2 regions of the Companilactobacillus allii genome follow, and region 2 is predicted to be linked to the other one. Evidence: predicted binding sites of a transcription regulator. Region 2 holds the regulator's gene; the other holds the start of a gene.
What was found. Region 2 encodes HrcA, which represses chaperone genes, less so after heat shock. Its sites were predicted from a motif close to TTAGCACTCNNNNNNNNNGAGTGCTAA; they were not measured.
Positions count from the first base shown of each region.

Region 1 (11,503 bases), 330 kb from region 2:
GGAGTTATAAGGTTCTCCAACAATTCCTTAGCGTTTTCTGTTTTTACAAATTTACCATCCATCATTGGTGCAATTTTTTCTAACTTAGCGTTTTTTGCATCACGATGTGTAGTCCAACTTCTGTTAGTCATTTATTTTCCTCCATTTTTTTAATAGAAATTCAGTATCATCAATTCCCATTTCACTCATGGTAATATTTCTCAGATCAGGAAATTTGGTGTGAATCAATTTGGTGAATGCATGTCCCGGCATTACTTCTACCGTTGTATCAATACCTAGTTCACTAGCAACACTCATCATCGTGTCCCAATAAACTGGATATATCAGATTATTGACCATGTCCTTTTTGACCTCATCAACACTTTGTACAGCATGCCCATTGTAATTAGTTAAATAAGTACACTTGGGTTTCTTTAGATCGATTGTTTCAAATGCACTATCCAAAGCAGTTGCTGCCGATTGCATTAATGGTGAATGAGACGGATTTGGTACCTTTAAGATCACAGCCTTTTGAGCTCCATTATCTTTTGCTAAAGCCAAAATCTTGTTGATACCATCTAAGGATCCAGACAATGCTGTCTGTAACTCAGAATTTTGGTTTGATACATAAACATCAGGTAAATTAGCCTTTTCAACTAAGGAAGTAACTTCCTTTCTAGTTAATCCAACTATTGCACCCATGCCGTATCCAACTGGATAAGCCTCTTTCATTTTAGTAGAACGAAGAAAAACAGTTTTAATTGCATCTTCTTCAGTTAAAACCCCAGCGGCAACTGCTGCTCCAAACACCCCTAAAGAGTGACCTGCAACAACATCAGGAACTTCTTCAATAGACTTTAATTGTCTAATGTTTTGTAGCTGTAAAATTAAAATACCTAATTGAATCTGTATAGAATCTTTATAAGATTCTTCGTCATCATTTAACGTCACACCGGTCAAGTCTTTGACCTTAGTCAACAAATCCCGTGGTACATTACTTAACATTCCAGGACGTTGTCCACCTTGTCCTGGGAATATCCATAAAGTACGCATATATTCACCTCCAGATCATCCTTTTTCACTGATCTCACAATCACAGTATAAAAGGATAAAGTAAGCGTGTATAATACATAAATTGAATGGTACATAACCAAATAGTTATGAATTGGAGTGGATAAAATGAACCTGACACAATTAAAGTGTTTTGCCATCGTAGCCAATCAAGAAAGTATCACTAAGGCCGCTGAGATCCTCTATATTTCTCAACCTGCAGTTAGTAAAACAATTAGACAACTAGAAGATGAATTACATGTGCAGTTATTCGACAGAACTGGTCGCACCTTAAAGTTAAATCGTGCTGGAAGATTGTTCTTCAGCTATGTTAATGACAGCTTAAAGGAATTAGATAGAGGAATAAACGCTGTTCAAGGTGGTGTTGATAATTCAGAACAACCCATCTCAATACTGATGGAAGTTGCTTCCCCCTTTATTCCCAGTATTGTAGGAAATATCAAAGATAAGTTCCCTAACGTGCGACTAAGTATCGCCCAGCACACTGTTAGAGAGGCTGATTTTAAACAATTTGACTTTATAGTTACTAGTCATCCATTAAAGGACCTAACGAATGTACCTGTATTAAAAGAAGAAATATTCGTTGGTTGGAATTCAAAATTTGGATATACCAAAGAATTCATCGATCCCAAAGAAGTCAAAGATGAGAAGTTTGTTGGTTTGACCAAAAATAATCCATTACGAAATACCACTGATAAATATTTTAATGACCGTGGCATTTCTTTGAACTATATGTATGAAACTGACGATCCAGCTACTATTCGAGGCTTGATTGAAGCTGGAATCGGGTTAAGTTTTATACCATCAGTAACTTGGCAGACTATAGATTCTCAGGTCCAACTAGCCAGACTTACTCCAGAACCCTTGCAACGCACCATTTTTCTAAGCTCACCGTCTATGAACTTAACTGATATTCAAAGGGAAATAAGTAACGAATTAATCAAGTTATTTTTGAGTTTTCAAAGATCAGAATTAAAAATTTAAGTTGCATTTTATTTTGGAAGCGATTATATTAACAAATAAGAAATCCTTTTGTTGATCTCACAATCAAATAAAAGGGGAAAAACTAAATGAATTCAAGATTAGACAATACAAGACCAGCCGATGTTGGTGACTACATGAAGGTCTTTGCTTGTACTGCCGTTATGATGCAGACTGTCCTTGGTGTTGTTCTCAGCACTAATCCACCTGATAATGCCCAATCTATCATTGGAATTATCTATAACTTAGTCAAATTCACGGCACCAGCCTTTATTTTTGGTATTTTATACACTACTACCAGAACTACTGGTGATAATACATGGAGTAACTATGGCGGATACATGAAGAAACAATGGTCTGCTCTTTTTGTACCTACGATCTGGTGGACACTTGCATATCTAGTAGTATTTCCAGATGTTCAACAAGTTAACAAATTCAATGGAGTTGCTAGTTTTTTGTGGCATTTTATAAATGGTAATGCTGCACCTCATCTGTGGTATAACACTATGATGTTACAGTTCATTATTTTAATGCCATTCTTCTGGGCACTAGGTCACTGGGTCAAAAGAAGTGTTACTAATGCATTTTGGGCAATTGGATTGACTATTGTTGGTTATGCGGCATGGATTTTCTTCTATGATTCCAACGTATTCCATGGCCCACAGGCTACTAATTGGTACTTGTTAGATAGATTATTTGTAAGTTTTGTTATTTACGGGATTTTTGGTGTTATTGCCTGGGTTTATCGTGAACAATTCGAAACATTCCTCAAGAAAACTTGGATTATTCTAGTCATCGCAATTATTGCTGTTTATTATTGGACAAATAGCGAATTGTCAGCCTTCGGATTCCCAGTTCAATTGACAAATGCCCCTTACTACAAACCATCAATGACACTTTATGCACTACTAGTTATTGGTTTAGTTGCTGCATTATCAATGCATCACTTACGTAACAATTCCAAAGCTTTACCTGTATTTCATTTCTTAGCCATTTATGCATACCGTGCATATCTATCAAACGTATTCTGGTTCCAAATTATCTGGAGAATCTTTGGACATAATCTTGCCTTAGACCATCCCCTAGTTGCCATTATCGTTTGTTACTTAATTACATGGTGCTTGGCATTCACATCTGCTTACACTTTCCACATTATTTGGGCACGTGTTAAGAGTGGATTCTCTTCTAAAGAAGTTGTAGAACAGGTCAAATAATGCTTAAAAAAATAAGATTTGTGCGATAATGAAAAAAGTTATCACACAAATCTTATTTATTTTTATATTTCGAGGTTTGTTTGTTGACCCGATACCAATTGTATGCTAAATTAGCACTGTACTATTAAGAGTGCTAAAACAAAAAGTACTAATTAATTAGGAGGCAGTTTATGTTAGTTCCTACAGTTATTGAACAAAGCTCACGTGGCGAACGTGCCTATGATATTTATTCAAGATTACTAAAAGATAGAATTATTATGTTATCAGGTGAAGTTAACAGCCAAATGGCTAATACAGTTATTGCTGAATTACTATTCCTTGATGCTCAAGACTCAGAGAAAGATATTTCAATGTATATCAACTCACCCGGTGGTTCAGTTACCGACGGATTGGCTATTGTTGATACAATGAATTTCGTTAAATCTGATGTTACAACAATCGCAACTGGATTAGCAGCCTCAATGGGTTCAGTTATCCTTTCATCAGGTACAAAAGGCAAACGTTTTGCCCTACCAAATTCAACAATCCTTATTCACCAACCATTAGGTGGTGCTCAAGGTCAACAAACAGAAATTGAAATTGCTGCCCAAGAGATTTTGAAGACAAGAAAGAGATTGAACCACATGTTAGCTGATAACTCCGGTCAATCATTTGAAAAACTTCAAAAGGATACCGATCGTGACAATTACATGACATCACAAGAAGCCAAAGATTACGGTTTGATTGATGAAATCATGACAAATAGCCCCGCAAAATAGAGCGAGCTAAGACACGGTTAATTTCCGAGTAATAACACTAAAAAATGGCCTTCACGAAAGTGAAGACCATTTTTTTGCGTTATACGGAAGAAATTGTGTCTTAGCTCGCGTTTGCGCTACAAGTTTGAGTAACATTCAAGACAAGCACCAATCTCTTTAAGCCTTTAAAAATTCAAGGCAACTTAACATCACGTATATCATACTGAATGGACGAGAAATAGAAATAAGTTTATTCTAATTATTGGAGGTTAAATATATGGAAAACACAATTAACAATAAACTTAAGCGCAAGCTTTTTATCATTACACTTCTATCGGGTACATTCACAATGTCCATCAGTCAATCATCATTATCGACTGCTTACCCAACATTAATGAAATTTTTCGGTGTTAGTGCACCAACCATTCAATGGTTAACAACTGGATTCATGTTAATAATGAGTATCATGATGCCGATCAGTCCCTGGCTACTTAACAATATCTCATTCAAAAAGATATTTTTAAGTGTCGTGGCTATATTTGCAATTGGAACATTCATCATTATTATCGCTCAAAATTTTGCCATGGCAATGCTTGGTAGAGCTTTGGAAGCAGTTGGTGTCGGGATACTTTTCCCATCGTTTCAATCAGTCCTTTTGACCATCACTCCTGAAGAACAACGTGGTACAACTATGGGGTTCGCCGGATTAGTCATGGGATCTGCCTTGGCATCTGGACCCATTATTTCTGGTATTGTTCTAAACTTTCTACAATGGCAAGGATTATTCGTTATTTTTCTACTAATAATGATCGTCATTTTTATTACAGGATTAATCTATATCAAAGACGTTATGCCTCGTCAAAAGGTGAAATTAGACTCACTGTCAATTATTTATCTATTAGGAATAATCGGCTTACTCTATGTTGTAAATCAAGCCGGAAGCCAGCATAGCCTATCTACAAACCTAATTATTTTGTTTGTCGTCAGCTTAATCCTATCCGTATTATTTGTTCATCGTCAATTAACTAAGGATCAACCATTACTAGACCTAAAGGTCATGAAGAATTTCAACTTTGACCTTTCCGTTTTGCTAACGGGATTCTCTTATATCTCACTTATTGTTGTGACAATAATTTATCCACTTTATTATCAAAACATATTACATACTTCTGTTCTAGTCTCTGGATTGGCATTAGTTCCACCAGCAATCCTTCTCAGTATTCTCAATCCACTAACTGGTAAACTAGCCGATAAAATCGGTTTCAAGAAGACACTGATATCAGGTATGTCAATGATAGTACTTGGTTGGATGTTATTGTTTGTATTAAATACTAAGTTAGGCTTACTACCAATGATCCTCATTGCCATGCTAATAGAAGGTGGTAATGCCTTTGTTATGATGCCGGCAACTACTCTTGGTGGTAATTCCCTTCCTGAAAGTTTAATTCCACATGGAACTGCAATAATTACTACCGTCAGACAATTACTAGGATCACTAGGTGTTTCACTTGCGACATTGATTCTTGTCACTGCCAATCAAAATCACGGGTTATCACCCAACCTTGGATTAATTGGTTATCATTATGTATTCGGATTCTTCTGTGCAATGGCGATTGTCGGCTTCATATTTGCTCTATTGATCAAGAATAAAGAAAACTAATCTTCATTGGGGAGAAACATGAATACTCAAAATCATATTAACAAAAAAACTATTTCAGTTATTTTACTGTTCTTTATCTCAATCATCATCTGGATGCTTTGGCAATTTCATCTTAATTATATGATTGCTGGAAGTGATACTTTTTTCCACACGCAAAGAATTTATGAAATCCGCCAAGCTTTTATTAACGGTAATTTACCAAGTTGGTTGAACTTTGATACCTTCTTTTCTTCAGGTCAAGCTGTCAATGGTATGTATCCTGATTTCACACTTTGGCCATTTATTTTTATTACAGATATGTTATCTCCAATTCATCAAATCATCGCTATAAAAGTTATGATTGCGATGATGACTTTTGTTGTAACATTTTTATCTTTAAATAAGCGCTACAGCAGTTTGAATTCAAGTATGGCAGCATTGATATATACGTATTCTGGTGCTGTTCTTAGAGGCATTACAACCGAGTTTCAACCGGGAGTGGCAATTGTTCTAGCCTTTTCTTTTCCACTGATCTTTACTTTTAAAGATATTCTCGAAAGTAAAAGAATTGACTATATTCTGGCAATTAAAGTCGGACTTTTAATGACTATAGTTATCAATTCACATTTATTGAGTGCCGTTGCGATCTCCATGGTCGCAGGTGTCTTCTTAATTGTTTGTTCAATTAAAAATAGAACCCTTATTCCCTTTATTAACCTAGTTATTTCAGGATTAATCGCTGTGGTATTGTGTCTTCCATTAATCTATCGACTAATGACTATTTCAAAAACTGGACTATTGCCACCATTTGGTAAGGGGAATGTGATTGCTGACCCAATATCAATACTATTCACCAATGTTAAATGGAATGCCAAAACCAGTTTTTCAACTTTATCATTGATTGTGTTGTTGATAGTATTGGTTGGATTCGATAAGAAAAAAACAAACAAACTTCTTCCTTGGTTATTAGTGGAATCAGTTCTAGTAATATTTAGCACTGATTTAACTCCTTGGGCAATTTTTAATCACATTCCGATTCTCAATAACTTCCAAGAATCAAGTTGGAGATTTGCTCTATTTTTAGGTATCGTCCCAATTATTTTGTTATTAGAGAACTTCAAGGCTCAAACTAGTAAGTATATCCTAGTATTGATGTCTATACTCTCCTTGTCAGCAGCAATACAAGTCACGACAAACTATATCTATAATCACGGAACTACTTTAACAACTATGACTGCCAAAACAAAGACTGATCTATCACCTAATACAGATGTTAAACTCACTTCCAGTGGCATCAACAGTGAGAAAATACTACGAACTCTGATACCTGATTATGCTCCAGATAAAGTTGCTATTGATCCTAACTCAAATGGCCAATTTCTTTCACCTGAAGTTCAGAATTTATTGATTCATCACACTGCTAGTCAAAATAACAAAACAACAAATCTAAAGAAAACTAGCTCTACGACAAACAGTGTTAATTATCGTGGCAAAAACATCAAACGTGGCAATGTCCAATTACCAATATTCGGCTATTCATCACTTAAATATGACATCAAAGTAAACAACAAGTCAGTTAAATGGACCACTGACGACTTAGGATTCATAGCTATTTATAACCCTTCAAAAGCTAACACTGTTAATATTTCTGTAGCCAGTTATTATCCTCATATTTATCCATATATGATTTGGTTTTCATTTGTTCTTTTCATTGCACTGATTGGTTATGTTATTTATAGATCGTAAATTTCAGTGAAAACGCGTGTCAAAATACAATTCTCTCAATTTAAATCTAAAAAGCGATATTTACTCACGTAAATATCGTTTTTTGGCTTATATATGAAAACTGAACGTATTCTGTCACGCTCTTTGTATTGACAATTAATTTAAGCATGCTATTATTGTTTTTGAAAGGTGAGTGACCAATCACTCATTAAAAAGCTTTTTGAGGAGATACCCACATGGAAAATACAATGATCAGTCTAAAACATCTTGTAAAAAAATTCGGTAATCAAACTGTTCTAAAAGATGTTAATTTAGATGTTCTTTCTGGTGAAATAGTCGGATTGATCGGACCTTCTGGGGCTGGTAAGTCTACTGTAATTAAAACCACTTTGGGCATGGAAGTTACTGATGGTGGTATCGCTACTGTCTTTGACAAAACAATGCCCAATAGACAATTGCTGGCAAATATTGGCTATATGGCACAAACAGACGCCCTATACGACGCACTAAGTGGTAAAGAGAATCTTATCTTTTATGCCAAAATGAAAGGGCTTAAAAAGTCAGAATTAAATAACGAAATTGAACACGTTGCTAGCGTTGTTGATTTAAAAGATGACTTAAATAAACGTGTCAGTGGTTATTCAGGTGGCATGATGAGACGTCTTTCACTTGCTATCGCCCTACTTGGAAATCCAAAGTTATTGATTTTAGATGAACCAACCGTCGGTATCGATCCCGCACTTCGCCGCCAAATATGGAAAGAATTATCCAGTATTAGAGACGAAGGTCGCAGCATCCTGATAACAACACACGTCATGGATGAAGCAGAATTATGTGATCGTGTGGCACTATTATTAGATGGCAAAGTAATGGCGTTTGATAAACCAGATGTATTAAAAATGCAATACAAGGTTGATTCAATTGAAGATGTATTCTTGAAAGCTGAGGGTGTTGAATAATGCGTACAATTGCAATTATGACTAGAGTTCTAAAAGAACTCATAAGAGATAAAAGGACACTAGCACTAATGTTTATTGCACCGGTCGTGATTTTATTGTTATTGAGTTTCATTTTCAACTCTAACTCATCCACTAATGTGAACATTGCCACCGTAGATTTACCAAGTGCTTTATATAATAATGTAAATGATATGAAACATGTGGATGTTTATAAATACAGTAATAAAAAAGCTGCTAAAAGGGCTTTGAATAACGACACAATTGATGCCATCATTCAAAAAAAGAATGACAATTATGACTTAACTTATGCTAATACCGATTCAACTAAAACTGCTGCTGTTAAACAAGTTTTCAATGCTTCAATGACCAAAACCAACGTCAGTAAAATGAAGAAACAGCTTGTGACAACTACTACAGCCTTGGCCAAACTAACCGGACAAACTGTTCCAATAAATACAAAAATTTCAACGCCAAAAATAACTAATCACTACGTTTATGGTAACAAGGATACTGGATTCTTTGACAAAATCCTTCCAGTATTAATGGGATTCTTTGTATTCTTCTTCGTATTCTTAATTTCTGGGATGGCTCTTCTCAAAGAACGTACAAGTGGAACACTAGATCGATTATTGGCTACTCCAGTCAAACGTTTTGAAATCGTCTTTGGATATATGTTGAGTTACGGAATCCTTGCAGTCGTTCAAACTGTGATTATTGTCCTTGCTACTGTATGGATGTTAGGGATTCAAATTAAAGGTAACATAATCTCAGTTATCATAATCAACTTAATCTTAGCCTTGGTAGCTCTAGCATTTGGTATTTTACTTTCGACTTTTGCCAAATCAGAATTTCAAATGATGCAATTCATTCCCATTGTGGTTATTCCTCAAGTATTCTTCTCCGGAATCGTTCCGTTGGATTCCATGGCCAAATGGGTCAGTGATATTTCATATGTCATCCCTATTAAATATTCCGGTGATGCTGTGTCAGATATCATTATGAAAGGCACAAGTATCTGGTCATTGGGGTTTGATATATCTGTTCTGCTGGGGATTTTAGTAGTATTAACTATCTTAAATATCGTTGGTTTGAGACGTTATCGTAAGGTTTAATTAAAAGAGTGTAATAACACGCGGAAATTTTTCTACTCAAACTTGCAGTGAAAACGTGTGAAAATGCACAATTTTTTCCGCTTAACAAAAATAATTCCGATATTCACTTCCGTGAATACCGAAATTATTTACGTTAATGCTCGAAAATTATCCGTGCATTTTCACACTCTCATTTATCCTACACGGCTTCTTCAGCGATTTGATTAAGCTTACGTAGTCTATGGTTAATACCTGACTTTGAAATGGCACCACTTGGTACCATTTCACTGAGCTCTTTTAATGAAACATCTGGGTTCTCAAGTCTTAATACGGCGATTTCTTGTAACTTAGCTGGCAAAGAATCTAAGCCAACTGTACTTTGAAGATGCTTAATATTATCAACTTGTCTTTGTGCTGCTGCGACTGTCTTATTAATATTAGCGTTCTCACAGTTTACCAAACGATTAACTGAATTACGCATGTCACGCACGATTCTAATATCTTCGAATTTTAACATTGCATTAGTGGCCCCAATTACTTGTAAGAAGTCAGCAATTTTTTCTGCTTCCTTCAAATAAACAATATAGCCATTTCTGCGTTGTGTAACTCGAGCATTCAAATTAAAATGATTCATCATCTGAGCGATTCCATCATTGTGTGTCTCGTATAATGAGTAAATTTCCAAATGATATCTTGATGTCTCTGGGTTATTGACACTACCTGTAGCTAGAAATGCTCCACGTAGATATGAGCGCATCCTTTGATCTTCATCAAGAATATCTTCGGGTACATCAGTATTGATCGATAAACCAGTCTCATCCAAAATACCTAAGTCCTGTAAGACTTTATTTGTATCATGTTTAAGACGAACAAGATATTGATTGTTCTTTTTTAACTTCATTTTTTTACGAACTAATAGTTCTGATTCCATCCCATAACGCAATTTAATGAGTGAAAAAATCCTACGAGCAATCGCAGGATTCTCCGTTTGCGCCGTTAGAACAAATTGATGGTTGTATAAACTTAATGAACCATTCATTCTCAGTAAAGCAGATAGCTCTACACGGGCATGTTCGGGATGAACTTCTAAACCAGTGAGTTCCTTTTTTACTTCACTTGCGTAAGAAGCCACTAGTGTCTCACCTCATTTTTTCTATTTCCGGCTTGAAATGCCAAATTCAAAATTTCACGACCAATTTTAGTTCCATCATGAAAGGCTCCATTATCATGTAGTGATAAGAAGTCATCTGAAATAACACGACATCCCATATTTCTCAAACTTGGGAAATCCGATTTTACTTGACTGACATATTCATCATACTTCTTATGATCCATATAACCTTCTGGGACATGTCTTGTATTAACAAGTACAGTATCGACGAAGTTACCACCCAAATGTTCATTCAAAACATTAACATGGTCAGCATCAGTGAAACCTTCAGTCTCACCGATCTGAGTCATAATATTACAAATATAGACCACTTCAGCAGGCGTCTGACGGACTGCCTCACCAAGGTCTCCAATCATAAGATTAGGAAGAATACTTGTAAATAAACTACCAGGTCCAAGTACCACGACATCTGCTTGCATAATTGAAGCTACGACTGGTAAAAGCGACTGTGGTGTCTTGTCTGGCTCATCTGAGTTAGTTACCCAGACACGCTTAACGTGCTTACCTGAGTGAGTTATTTCATGTTCACCTGATATCGTAGTTCCATCAGTGAACTCCGCATTCAAGGTCAACTTCGTGTTACTTGCTGGATACACTCGGCCATCAACACGCATCATTTTGGATAATTCTTGAACTGCGTCAAAAATATTAGGTGACATTTCAGATAATGCAGCAATAATTAGATTACCAATGGCATGACCAGAGAAGAAGTCATCGTCACTATTAAATCGATATTGGAAAACATCCAAATCGACCTTTGGTAAATCTGACAAAGATGCAAGAACGTTTCTAATGTCCCCAGGTGGAACAACGTTGATGTAATCTCTTAATACACCAGACGAACCACCATCATCGGCAACGGTCACAATAGCTGTGATATCTGCATCTTTATTTCTTAAACTGTTTAATACAACTGGTAAACCAGTTCCCCCACCT
Region 1 covers NZ_CP019323.1:1,452,342-1,463,844, reverse strand. The annotation lists gene mdcA (malonate decarboxylase subunit alpha) at 1-131, opposite strand, end outside; gene BTM29_RS07080 (ACP S-malonyltransferase) at 124-1,032, opposite strand; gene BTM29_RS07075 (LysR family transcriptional regulator) at 1,159-2,034, shown strand; gene BTM29_RS07070 (acyltransferase family protein) at 2,121-3,245, shown strand; gene clpP (ATP-dependent Clp endopeptidase proteolytic subunit ClpP) at 3,416-4,003, shown strand; gene BTM29_RS07060 (DHA2 family efflux MFS transporter permease subunit) at 4,260-5,642, shown strand; gene BTM29_RS07055 (hypothetical protein) at 5,661-7,367, shown strand; gene BTM29_RS07050 (ABC transporter ATP-binding protein) at 7,583-8,305, shown strand; gene BTM29_RS07045 (ABC transporter permease) at 8,305-9,417, shown strand; gene whiA (DNA-binding protein WhiA) at 9,596-10,528, opposite strand; gene BTM29_RS07035 (gluconeogenesis factor YvcK family protein) at 10,528-11,503, opposite strand, start outside.
Region 1: a site for HrcA is predicted at 3,356-3,382, ahead of clpP (ATP-dependent Clp endopeptidase proteolytic subunit ClpP). Genes of this name have one in related genera too.

Region 2 (11,503 bases):
ACCCAATCGACTTTATTGCGAATGCACTTAATCCAGCAGAAGTAATTGCTGTACAATTTGATGGTAACGACAAAAAACAATGTATTGTTATAGTACCTGATTATCATTTGTCATTGGCAATTGGTAAAAAAGGTCAAAATGCACGTTTAGCCGCTAAATTGACTGGATATAAAATTGACATTAAACCTGAATCACAAGTTGAATTTGTTGATGATAACGATCAAGATGTAGATATAGATGATATTGATAAGAAATTGGATACAGATAAAGAACAAAGTGTTGATACGGATAAGTCTGTGAAGAAAGATACAGATGTAGATAAGACTGTAGATACAGATACTGATTCACAAGATTAAGGGGGTGATGGGTTTGGCAACACGTAAGATACCCATGAGAAAAGATGTTCTAACCAATGAAATGTACCCTAAAAGAGAAATGGTTAGAATTGTAAAAGATAAAGATGGTATTATCTCTATTGACCCAACTGGTAAAAAGTCTGGACGTGGTGCTTATGTTGGCCTGGATCCTGATGCTGTTAAGGAAGCAAAGTCCAAGAAAGTTTTGGATAAAGTTTTTTCACATTCTGTTCCAGAAGAATTTTATGATGAATTATTTGAATTTGTCGACCATCAAAAAGCCAGAATGGATTTATTTGGAGATTTGAGTAAGAAACATTGAATGATGTATTTTTAAATTTTTTGGGTATAGCTCTGCGTGCTGGAAAAATTATTAGTGGTACAGAATTAACCTTGCAGGGAATTCGAAATCAGAGCGTTAAGTTGGTAATTATGGCAAGTGATTGCAGTGATCGCACAAAAAAAGATTTGACGAATAAGACAAATTCTTATGCTGTGCCATTGATTGATAATTTCACCAGTCAAGAACTAAAAAGATCTATCGGTAAAGAAAGAAAAGTTATCGGTGTTACGGATCTTGGAATTGCTAGAAGGTTAATTGAAATTATGGAAAATTAAGGAGAGTGATAGGATGGCCAAAAAACGAATCTATACTATTGCAAAAGAAAATAGTGTTGAAAATCAAATTGTATTAGATGCCGCTGCCAAATTAGGTATCGATGTAAAAAATCACATGTCGTCAGTTGACGAAACAAGTGAGAAGAAAATTGTAGGTAGTCTTAAGAGTAAACCAGCTTCAAGACCAGTATCAAAACCTGCTGCTAAGCCAGCTACAAGTGATAATTCACCAAAGCAAAATTCAGGTGAAAGTCATCAACAAGCCGGTGATCATAAGACTAAGATTAAGATTACTGCTGTAAGAAGAGACCCTAACAAGAATAAGGGACACTTTGATCACAATAACCATACTCGTAGTAATAACAGTAATAGTAACGGAAGTGGTAACAGTAACTACCGTGGAAATAATAATCACAATGGTAATCGTAATAGTAACTCTACTGTAAATCATAGTAATAATTCCAATACTACTAATTCAGTAAATCGTACTAATAGTTCTAATTCAACTACTACAAACCGTAGTAACAATTCCACTACAAATACGACAAACAGTAATTATAGAGGAAATAATACTAATAACAGTAGTAACAACCGTCCTGGTAATAATTATAATGGGAATAATCGTCCAAACGGAAATCGTAATAGCAACGTTCGTAGTGACAATCGAAACAATACTTCCCAAAATCGTGATCGTCGTAACAATGGCAGTGTTAGACGTGATCGTCCACAAACATCACAAGCCCCAAGACCTAGACAAAGTGCTGGTAACAAATATCTAGAGCAATTTAAGACAAATATTCAAGAGGCTAGTCGTACGCCTTCCCGTCCTAGAAACAATCGTAATAACCATAATACAAATAGCGGTAATCGTTCAGAAGACAACCGTAACAATAACCGTTCTAGTGTAAATCGTAACAATAGTTCCCGTCCTACTACTAACAGTAACAATAGTAGTGGTAATCGTTTCAATAATAACAATCATAATACTAGTAACAATAATCATAATAATAATTCTAATAACAGAAACAATTCAAGCAACACAAACAGAAGACCAGCAGCCCAAAGTACTGCTAAGGAAACTGTAAAGAATAATGTTTCTCCAGCAAGCGTTGAAGTTCCAAAGCCAGAATATAAGAAAACAAAGCCAACTAATAACAATCGTGACTTTGGACACAGACAAAATCTAGCTAATCCTTTCGGAAGTCGTAAGAAGAAGAAAGAAAGAAAGAGACAACAACGTCAAAGAACTGAACCAAGAAAGCCAATGCCACAAAGAAAAGATCGTCCATTACCAAAGACACTTGTATATAGTGTTGGTATGAATGCTCAAGATATTGGTAAATTGATTCACCGTGAACCAGCTGAAATTGTTAAGAAGTTATTTATGCTTGGTATTATGATCAATCAAAACCAATCATTAGATAAAGATGCAATTGAACTTTTAGCTACTGATTACGGTATTGAGTCAGAAGAGAAAGTTGAAGAAGATATCGCTGATATCGATCAATATTTCGATGCTGAAACAACAAATAAAGAAAATCTAGTATCTCGTCCTCCAGTTGTTACAATTATGGGTCACGTTGACCATGGTAAGACAACTCTATTGGATCACTTGAGACATACTCACGTTACAGCCGGTGAAGCTGGTGGTATTACTCAACATATTGGTGCTTATCAAGTAAGATTAAATGATCAATTGATCACATTCCTTGATACTCCGGGACATGCTGCATTTACAAATATGCGTGCTCGTGGTGCTGATATTACTGATATTGTTATCTTAGTTGTTGCTGCTGATGATGGTGTTATGCCACAGACAATCGAAGCTATTAATCATGCTAAGGCTGCAAATGATCCAATCATCGTTGCAGTTAATAAGATTGATAAGGCTGGCGCAAATCCACAACATGTTACTGAACAATTAATGGAATATGGACTTGTTCCTGAAGATTATGGTGGGGATACTATCTTTGTTAATATTTCTGCTAAGGTCGGAACAAACATTGATCAATTACTTGAAATGATTCTTTTACAAGCTGACGTTATGGAATTGAAAGCTAATCCAGACCAAAAGGCTGTCGGTACTGTTATCGAAGCTAAACTTGATAAGGGTCGTGGACCAGTTGCATCATTATTGGTACAACAAGGTACACTTCATGTTGGAGATCCAATTGTTGTTGGTAATACATATGGACGTGTTAGAACTATGACAAACTATAACGGTAAAGAAGTTAAAAAGGCAATGCCTTCTCAACCAATTGAAGTTACTGGTTTGAATGATGTTCCTGAATCAGCTGATAAATTCGTTGTCTTTGATGATGAGAAAACTGCTCGTGCAGCTGGTGAAGAACGTGCAAGTCGTGCTCTTCAAATTGAACGTCAAAAGACTAACCCAGTTACATTGGATAACTTGTTTGAAACAATGAAAGAAGGAGAACTTAAGACTGTCGACGTTATTATTAAAGCCGATGTTCAAGGTTCTGCTGAAGCCATTGCAGGAAGCTTGAAGAAGATTGAAGTTGAGGGTGTTCGTGTAAACATCATTCATTCTGCTGTAGGTGCAATTACTGAAAGTGATGTTAACCTTGCTGCTGCAAGTAATGCCATCATAATCGGATTTAATGTTCGTCCAACAGCTCAAGCTCGTGTTCAAGCTAAGGAAGAAAACGTTGATATTCGCCTACATAGAGTTATCTATAAGGCTATTGATGAAATCGAAGCAGCTATGAAGGGTATGCTAGAACCAGTTTATGAAGAGAAGATCACAGGTAATTTGACTGTTCGTGAAACATATAATGTTTCTAAGATCGGTACAATTGCTGGATGTATCGTAAACAGTGGTAGTATTACTCGTGACAGCGGTATTCGTCTAATTAGAGATAGTATTGTTGTCTATGAAGGTAAACTTGCTTCACTTAAACGTTTCAAAGACGACGTCAAAGAGGTTAAATCAGGATTCGAATGTGGTATAACAATCGAAAACTATAATGATATCAAGATTGGCGACGAAGTTGAAACCTATGTGATGGAAGAAGTTCCAGTCAAATAGGAGATGATAAAATGGTAAAACATCGAATCGGTCGTGTAGAGCAAGAGATTCAAAAAGAAGTAAATGATATTTTGTTAAAACGTATTCGAGATCCTCGTGTACAAGGTGTAACTGTAACCGGAATTGAAATGACAGGCGATTTACAATCAGCTACAATTTATTACAGCATTCTATCCGAAAAGGCTAGTGATGTTGAAAAGACTCAAGCTGGTTTAGATAAAGCTAAGGGATTAATTCGAAAAGAATTAGCTCCACGTCTAACCTTATATAAAATTCCAGAATTGGAATTTAAACAAGATAAATCAATTCAGTATGGTGAAAAAATTGATCGTCTAATTGCTAAAATGCATAAGGATGAAGCAACAAGATAAAAGATACTTTAATTTTAAAAAGAGTCCAGCAAGTAAAATTGTTGGGCTCTTTTTCTATAATAATTTAAAAAATAATTGTTAAATTATTTAAATAACTAGTAGAATAGTTCTTGATATGATTTACAAACTAATTGAATTTGGAGATAGAAATGAACGGAGTAATTCCTCTAAATAAAGAGATCGGAATGACAAGTTCTGATTATGTATATAAGTTACGTAAAATTTTGCATACAAAAAAAATTGGACATACAGGAACGCTAGATCCATTGGTAGATGGTGTATTGCCAATTTGTGTTGGTCAGTCAACTAAACTTGTAAACAGACTGACGGGTTCATCTAAAGAATATGTTGGCGAGATCACATTAGGGAAATCGACCACGACAGAAGATCGTGAAGGGGATATAGTTAAAGAAGTAAAGCTTACTAAACCTTTTTCTGATGAAGAATTACATGAAGTATTTGAGAAGATGATTGGCGAATTAGTACAAATTCCGCCAATGTATTCAGCAGTTAGAGTCAATGGTAAAAAGCTATACGAATATGCCCGTGCTGGTATTGAAGTTGAACGTCCCAAACGTCAAATACATATTTATGATTTCAATATTGTCGGAGAACCAGAATTTGATACTGAACTTGGTATTCAAAAAGTAAAATTCCACGTTACATGTTCAAAAGGTACATATGTAAGAACTTTAGCCGTTGAATATGGTGAATTTCTTGGTGTACCTTCATTTATGTCACAATTAACAAGAACCAAAAGTGCTGATTTTAATATCGAAGAAACATTTAAGCTTGATGAAATAAGAAAAATGATGGACGAAGACGACCACTCCTTTTTAAGAAGTACTGATGAAGTATTATCCTATATGCAAGCACATGAATTGAGCGATGAAGAGTGGGAAGTACGTGTCCTTCATGGTGGATTTTTAGATTTGGATAATTATGATTATGATAAAGATTTAAGGGTGACAAGAAACCATGTGACTAAGGCAATTTATAAATATAACGAAGAACGTCAATTATGGATTCCTGATACGATGCTTCTTAACAATGATTAGGGGATGAACAGATGAAAATAGTGAATGTTAAACATCCACTGAAGAATAATCAAATACCTGAATCCGATACTGTTTTGATTATGGGATTTTTTGATGGTGTTCATCTTGGACATCAAAAGGTGATACAACGTGGAGTTGAATTGGCACATGAAAAGGGATTGAAGTCGGTTTTACTAACTTTTGATAGATCACCACGTGAAATATATCAACATGAAGAAAATTATAAATATATTTCTACCGTGAGTCGTAAAGCCGAATTGGTTGATAAGATGGGAGTGGATACTTTATATTTTGTTGAATTTACCTTAGATTTTGCCAGCTTGAAACCTCAAGAGTTCGTGGACGACTATATGGTTTGTATGCATGCTAAGTATGTAGTAGCTGGGTTTGATTATACATATGGTAAAAAAGACATAGCTAATATGCATGAATTGCCTAAATTTGCTAAAGATAGATTCAAAGTCATAACTGTTCCTGAACAAATGATCAATGGTGCAAAGATTGGATCCAGTATAATTAAAAGGTTGATTTTGTCAGATAAAATTGATTATGCAAATGAGTTACTTGGTTATAATTACCAAAACCAAGGACAAGTTGTACATGGCCTTAAAAGGGGCCGTACACTAGGTTATCCTACAGCCAATGTAGTTACATCACCCGAACAATTAAAGCCTTCTATCGGTGTTTATGTAACGCGTATTGAGATAAATGGCAAATGGTATCCATCAATGACCTCTGTTGGCTATAATGTTACCTTCAAGGAAGATACTGGTGTTACCATTGAAACCAATATTTTCAACTTTGACTCGGATATCTATGAACAAAACGTTCGAGTTGAGTGGCTTCATTATCTTAGAGGTGAGATTAAGTTTGATGGTGCTGATGGCTTGATTAAGCAATTGAATAAAGACAAGGAAGACTCAATTCACTACTTTGAAGAATTCAACTCTAATTGAGTTCAAATATAATTTGAGAGTGGAGAATTAGCACTCTCTTTTATTTTTGCTAATTTTTTGAAATTTATGAGCGTCCACACTTGACACTATAGGTATAGATTGTTATATTTTACATTGTTAGCACTCCTATATGAATAGTGCTAAAAGGAGGACGGTATAATGTTATCGGAACGTCAAGATGCAATCTTGAGAGAAGTCGTGCGCATTTTCACAGATACCGGCCAGCCGGTTGGTTCAAAAACATTGATGAATGCATTGTCATTTCACGTTAGTTCAGCGACTATAAGAAATGAAATGGCTATGCTTGAAGAAATTGGTTATCTAGAGAAAACTCATCTTTCCTCTGGACGTATTCCTTCCGCAATGGGATATCGTTACTATCTCGATAATTTGGTACAACCCACTACCGTACCGCAGGATATCGCAAAAAGAATCGACGAAGATTTTGGTCAGACATATCATCAAATTGATGATATTATCGAACAATCGGCTAAGATTTTATCGCATTTAACAAGTTATACTGCTATTACATTAGGACCTGAAAGCAGTCGGATTTTGTTAACGGGATTCAGAATAGTGCCTTTAAATTCTCGTCAGATCATGGCGATTATTGTTACTAGTGATAATAATGTTGAGAGTAACATTTATACAATTGATGAAAATCTTGATACAGAATTAATTGAAAAAATAATTAGGGTCGTAAATGATAAATTAGTTGGACAACCATTACCAGTAGTTATTCAATTGCTTCATAATGATATTCCAGCTATTTTATCGCAGTATATGTATTCTAATGATGGATTGATTGATATGATCGATCAATTATTTAAAAAAGCTGGATCTGAGAAGTATTTTGTTGATGGCCAATTGAATTTATTAAACTATGCCAATAATGAAGATTTGTCAGATGTGCAATCGTTATTTTCAATTATTAATCAGAGTACAGATTTGAAGAAACTATTAGATCCAAATGATTCCGATGATGGGATTAGGGTTCGATTGGGTAGTGAATTAGGATCTGATGCATTGAAGAATTACAGTATAATCACTGCTAATTATGATGTTGGACATCATGGTAAAGGGGTGATTGCTCTACTGGGACCTACAACGATGCATTATTCACAATTAATTGGTTTATTAGGTGAATTTAGACAAGAATTGGCAAAACGATTGATTGACTATTATTCACGGTATGATGATTCTTGATATTTAGGAGGAAGTAATGGCAGATAAAGAAAAACAAGAAGATGTAAAATCTTCTAGCAAACAAACTAAAGAGACATCAAAAGTAGATGCCAAAAAAGAAACTGAAAAAGTAACTAAAATAGATCCTAAGGATAAAAAAATTACGGATCTTGAGGCTAAAAATTCAGAACTAGAAGACAAATTTTTAAGAAGCCAAGCTGAAATTCAAAATATGAACAATCGTCATAAAAAAGAAGTTTCAGGAATACTTAAGTATGATGGTCAAAAGCTGGCTACTGAAATTCTTCCAGTGATCGATAACTTAGAACGTGCTTTGGATGTTGAAGTCAGTGATGATGCTGGTAAACAATTGAAAAAGGGAATTGAAATGGTACAGCAACATATGATCAAAGCTTTGGTCGATAATCATGTAAGTATCATTGACAATGTCGGTAGTAAATTTGATCCTAATGACAGTCAAGCAGTACAAACTGTGGCAGCTGATAAGGATCATGAAAAAGATACTGTCGTTCAAGTTTTACAAAAAGGTTATAAGTTAGAAGATAGAGTGCTACGTCCAGCAATGGTCATAGTTGCTCAATAGATCAACTTATTAAATAAAGTTAATAAATATTAAAAATTCAAAAGAGGTTTATATTTATGTCAAAAGTTATTGGTATTGATTTAGGTACAACAAACTCAGCTGTTGCCGTTCTTGAAGGTGGCTCACCAAAAATTATTGCTAACCCAGAAGGCGCAAGAACAACACCTTCAGTAGTTGCTTTTAAAGATGGTGAAATTCAAGTTGGTGAAGTTGCTAAGAGACAAGCAATTACAAATCCTGATACAGTTTCATCAATTAAGAGACACATGGGTGAAGCAGGTTATAAGGTAAGTGTTGCAGGTAAGTCATATACACCACAAGAAATTTCTGCTATGATTTTGCAACACATTAAGAAGTTCTCAGAAGATTATCTTGGTGAACCAGTTACAGATGCTGTTATTACAGTTCCTGCATACTTTGATGATTCACAAAGACAAGCAACTAAAGATGCTGGTAAAATTGCTGGTTTAAATGTTCAACGTATTGTTAACGAACCAACTGCTTCAGCACTTGCTTATGGTCTTGATAATGATAAAGGTGACGAGAAGATTCTTGTTTATGACCTTGGTGGTGGTACATTTGATGTTTCTATCCTTGAATTAGGTGATGGCGTCTTTGAAGTACTTTCAACAAATGGTGATACACATCTTGGTGGTGATGACTTTGATCAAAAGGTTATCGACTGGCTAGTTGAACAATTCAAGAATAAAAATGGTGTCGACTTATCACAAGATAAGATGGCTCTACAAAGATTAAAGGATGCAGCTGAAAAGGCTAAGAAAGATTTATCAGGTGTTGCACAAACATCAATCAGTCTTCCATTTATTTCATCTGGTGCTAATGGCCCACTTCACTTGGAAGAAACATTGACACGTGCTAAATTTGATGAATTAACAGCTGATTTAGTTGAAAGAACAAAAGCTCCAGTTGACAACGCTCTTAAAGATGCTGGATTATCAATCGGTGACCTTGATAAGGTTATTTTAAATGGTGGTTCAACACGTACACCAGCAGTTCAAACTGCTGTTGAAAAATGGACTGGTAAGACACCTGATCACTCAATCAACCCTGACGAAGCTGTTGCTTTGGGTGCTGCTATTCAAGGTGGTGTTATCTCTGGTGATGTTAAGGATGTTGTTTTACTAGATGTCACACCACTTTCATTAGGTATTGAAACAATGGGTGGAGTATTTACTAAGTTGATTGACAGAAATACAACAATTCCAACAAGTAAATCACAAACATTCTCAACTGCTGCTGATAATCAAAATGCTGTTGATATCCATGTTCTACAAGGTGAACGTCCAATGGCTGCTGATAATAAGACATTAGGTCGTTTCCAATTAACAGATATTCCAGCTGCACCACGTGGTGTACCTCAGATTGAAGTTAAGTTTGATATTGATAAGAATGGTATCGTTAATGTTTCTGCTAAAGATCTTGGTACTAATAAGGAACAAAAGATTACTATCAAGAGTTCGTCAGGTTTGAGCGATGAAGAAATCGATCAAATGATGAAAGAAGCAAAAGAAAACGAAGACGACGATAACAAGCGTAAAGAAGAAGTAGATGTTAAAAATGATGTTGAACAAGCATTGTTTGCAACAGACAAGACTCTTAAAGATATTAAGGGTAAGGTTTCTGATGAAGAAATCAAGAAGGCTGAAGACGCTCGTGACGCTTTGAAGAAGGCTCAAGACTCTGGTGATATTGAAGATATGAAGAAGAAACGTGACGATTTGAATAAGATCGTCCAAGATCTTTCAGTAAAACTATATCAACAAGCTCAAGATGCTCAACAAGGTAGTGCCGATGGCGCTACTGGTACAGGATCAACTGATGGTAAGAAGTCAGATGATGGTACTGTTGATGGTGATTTTGAAGAAGTAGATCCAGATAAAGACAAAAAATAATAATTTGTGATAAAGAGCAGTCATTTTAATTACTAGATCAATCATGGTATAGTATAAATAACTGCTCTTTTGAGCATAAAAGGACAATATGGGATGAAAGTTATCCCAGTCATACAAGGGTGATTTGTAAATGGCAGATAGAGATCCATATGAAGTTTTAGGCGTTGATAAAAACGCTTCTGAAGATGAAATCAAAAAGGCCTTTCGTGGTCTTTCAAAAAAATACCATCCAGATATTAACAAGGCTCCGGATGCTGAAGAAAAATTTAAAGAGATCAATGATGCTTATGAGACTTTAAAAGACCCTCAAAAGCGTGCTAGATTTGATCAATATGGCTCAGCTGGTATGAATCAAGGCCAAGGCTTTAGTGGCGGAGCCGGCGGTGAACAATTCGGTGGATTTGAGGATATCTTCAGTCAGTTCTTTGGTGGCGGTGGAGCAACTCGTCAAAGTCCAAACGCACCTAGACAAGGTTCTGACTTACAATACCGTATGGATTTGACCTTTGAAGAAGGGGTCTTTGGTAAGAAGACTGATATTTCATACGATCGTGAAGAAGTCTGCAAAACTTGTGATGGTAGTGGTGCTAAACCAGGTACACATCCCGAAACATGTTCAAAGTGTAATGGTTCCGGTTATGTCGAAGTAGATCGTCAAACACCACTTGGCCGTATGCGTACAAGAGTTGTTTGTGATGTCTGCAATGGTACTGGTAAAGAAATTAAAGAAAAATGCAATATTTGTCATGGTAAGGGTAAAGTTAATGAGAAACATACTCTTAAAGTTACTGTTCCAGCAGGTGTTGAAGATGGACAACAAATGCGTCTAGACTCACAAGGTGAAGCCGGCGAAAATGGTGGACCTTATGGTGATTTATATATTGTTTTCCATGTTTCACCAAGTAAAGAGTTCAAACGTGAAGGTTCAACAATTTATTCTTCAGTTAACATCAGTTTCCCTCAAGCAGCTTTGGGTGATGAAATTAAAGTAAATACTGTACATGGTCCGGTTAAATTGACCGTTCCTAGTGGTACACAGACTGGTACATCATTCAAATTGCGTGGAAAAGGTGCCCCTGTTCTTAATAGCAAGAATATCGGTGATCAAAATGTAACTGTTAATATCGTTACTCCTCGTAAAATGTCTGGTGAACAAAGAGATGCCTTGAAGCAATTCTCTGAGGCCGGTGGAAATAAAGTTAAAGAAAAAGATAGTAACTTTTTCAATAAGATTAAAGATGCCTTTAATGGCTAAATTGTATAAAAAAGAAGTCGTATATCTAATAGCGGCTTCTTTTTTACATATCTCAAGTTGATGGTGGTATAGGTTTAAATAGTGTAAAATATAAAAGATGAGAATCAATTATTAAATAAATTTTAGAAATAAATGATA
Region 2 covers NZ_CP019323.1:1,785,407-1,796,909, forward strand. The annotation lists gene nusA (transcription termination factor NusA) at 1-356, shown strand, start outside; gene rnpM (RNase P modulator RnpM) at 370-678, shown strand; gene BTM29_RS08750 (L7Ae/L30e/S12e/Gadd45 family ribosomal protein) at 675-974, shown strand; gene infB (translation initiation factor IF-2) at 988-4,023, shown strand; gene rbfA (30S ribosome-binding factor RbfA) at 4,035-4,394, shown strand; gene truB (tRNA pseudouridine(55) synthase TruB) at 4,544-5,452, shown strand; gene ribF (riboflavin biosynthesis protein RibF) at 5,464-6,408, shown strand; gene hrcA (heat-inducible transcriptional repressor HrcA) at 6,568-7,614, shown strand; gene grpE (nucleotide exchange factor GrpE) at 7,631-8,197, shown strand; gene dnaK (molecular chaperone DnaK) at 8,254-10,110, shown strand; gene dnaJ (molecular chaperone DnaJ) at 10,241-11,365, shown strand.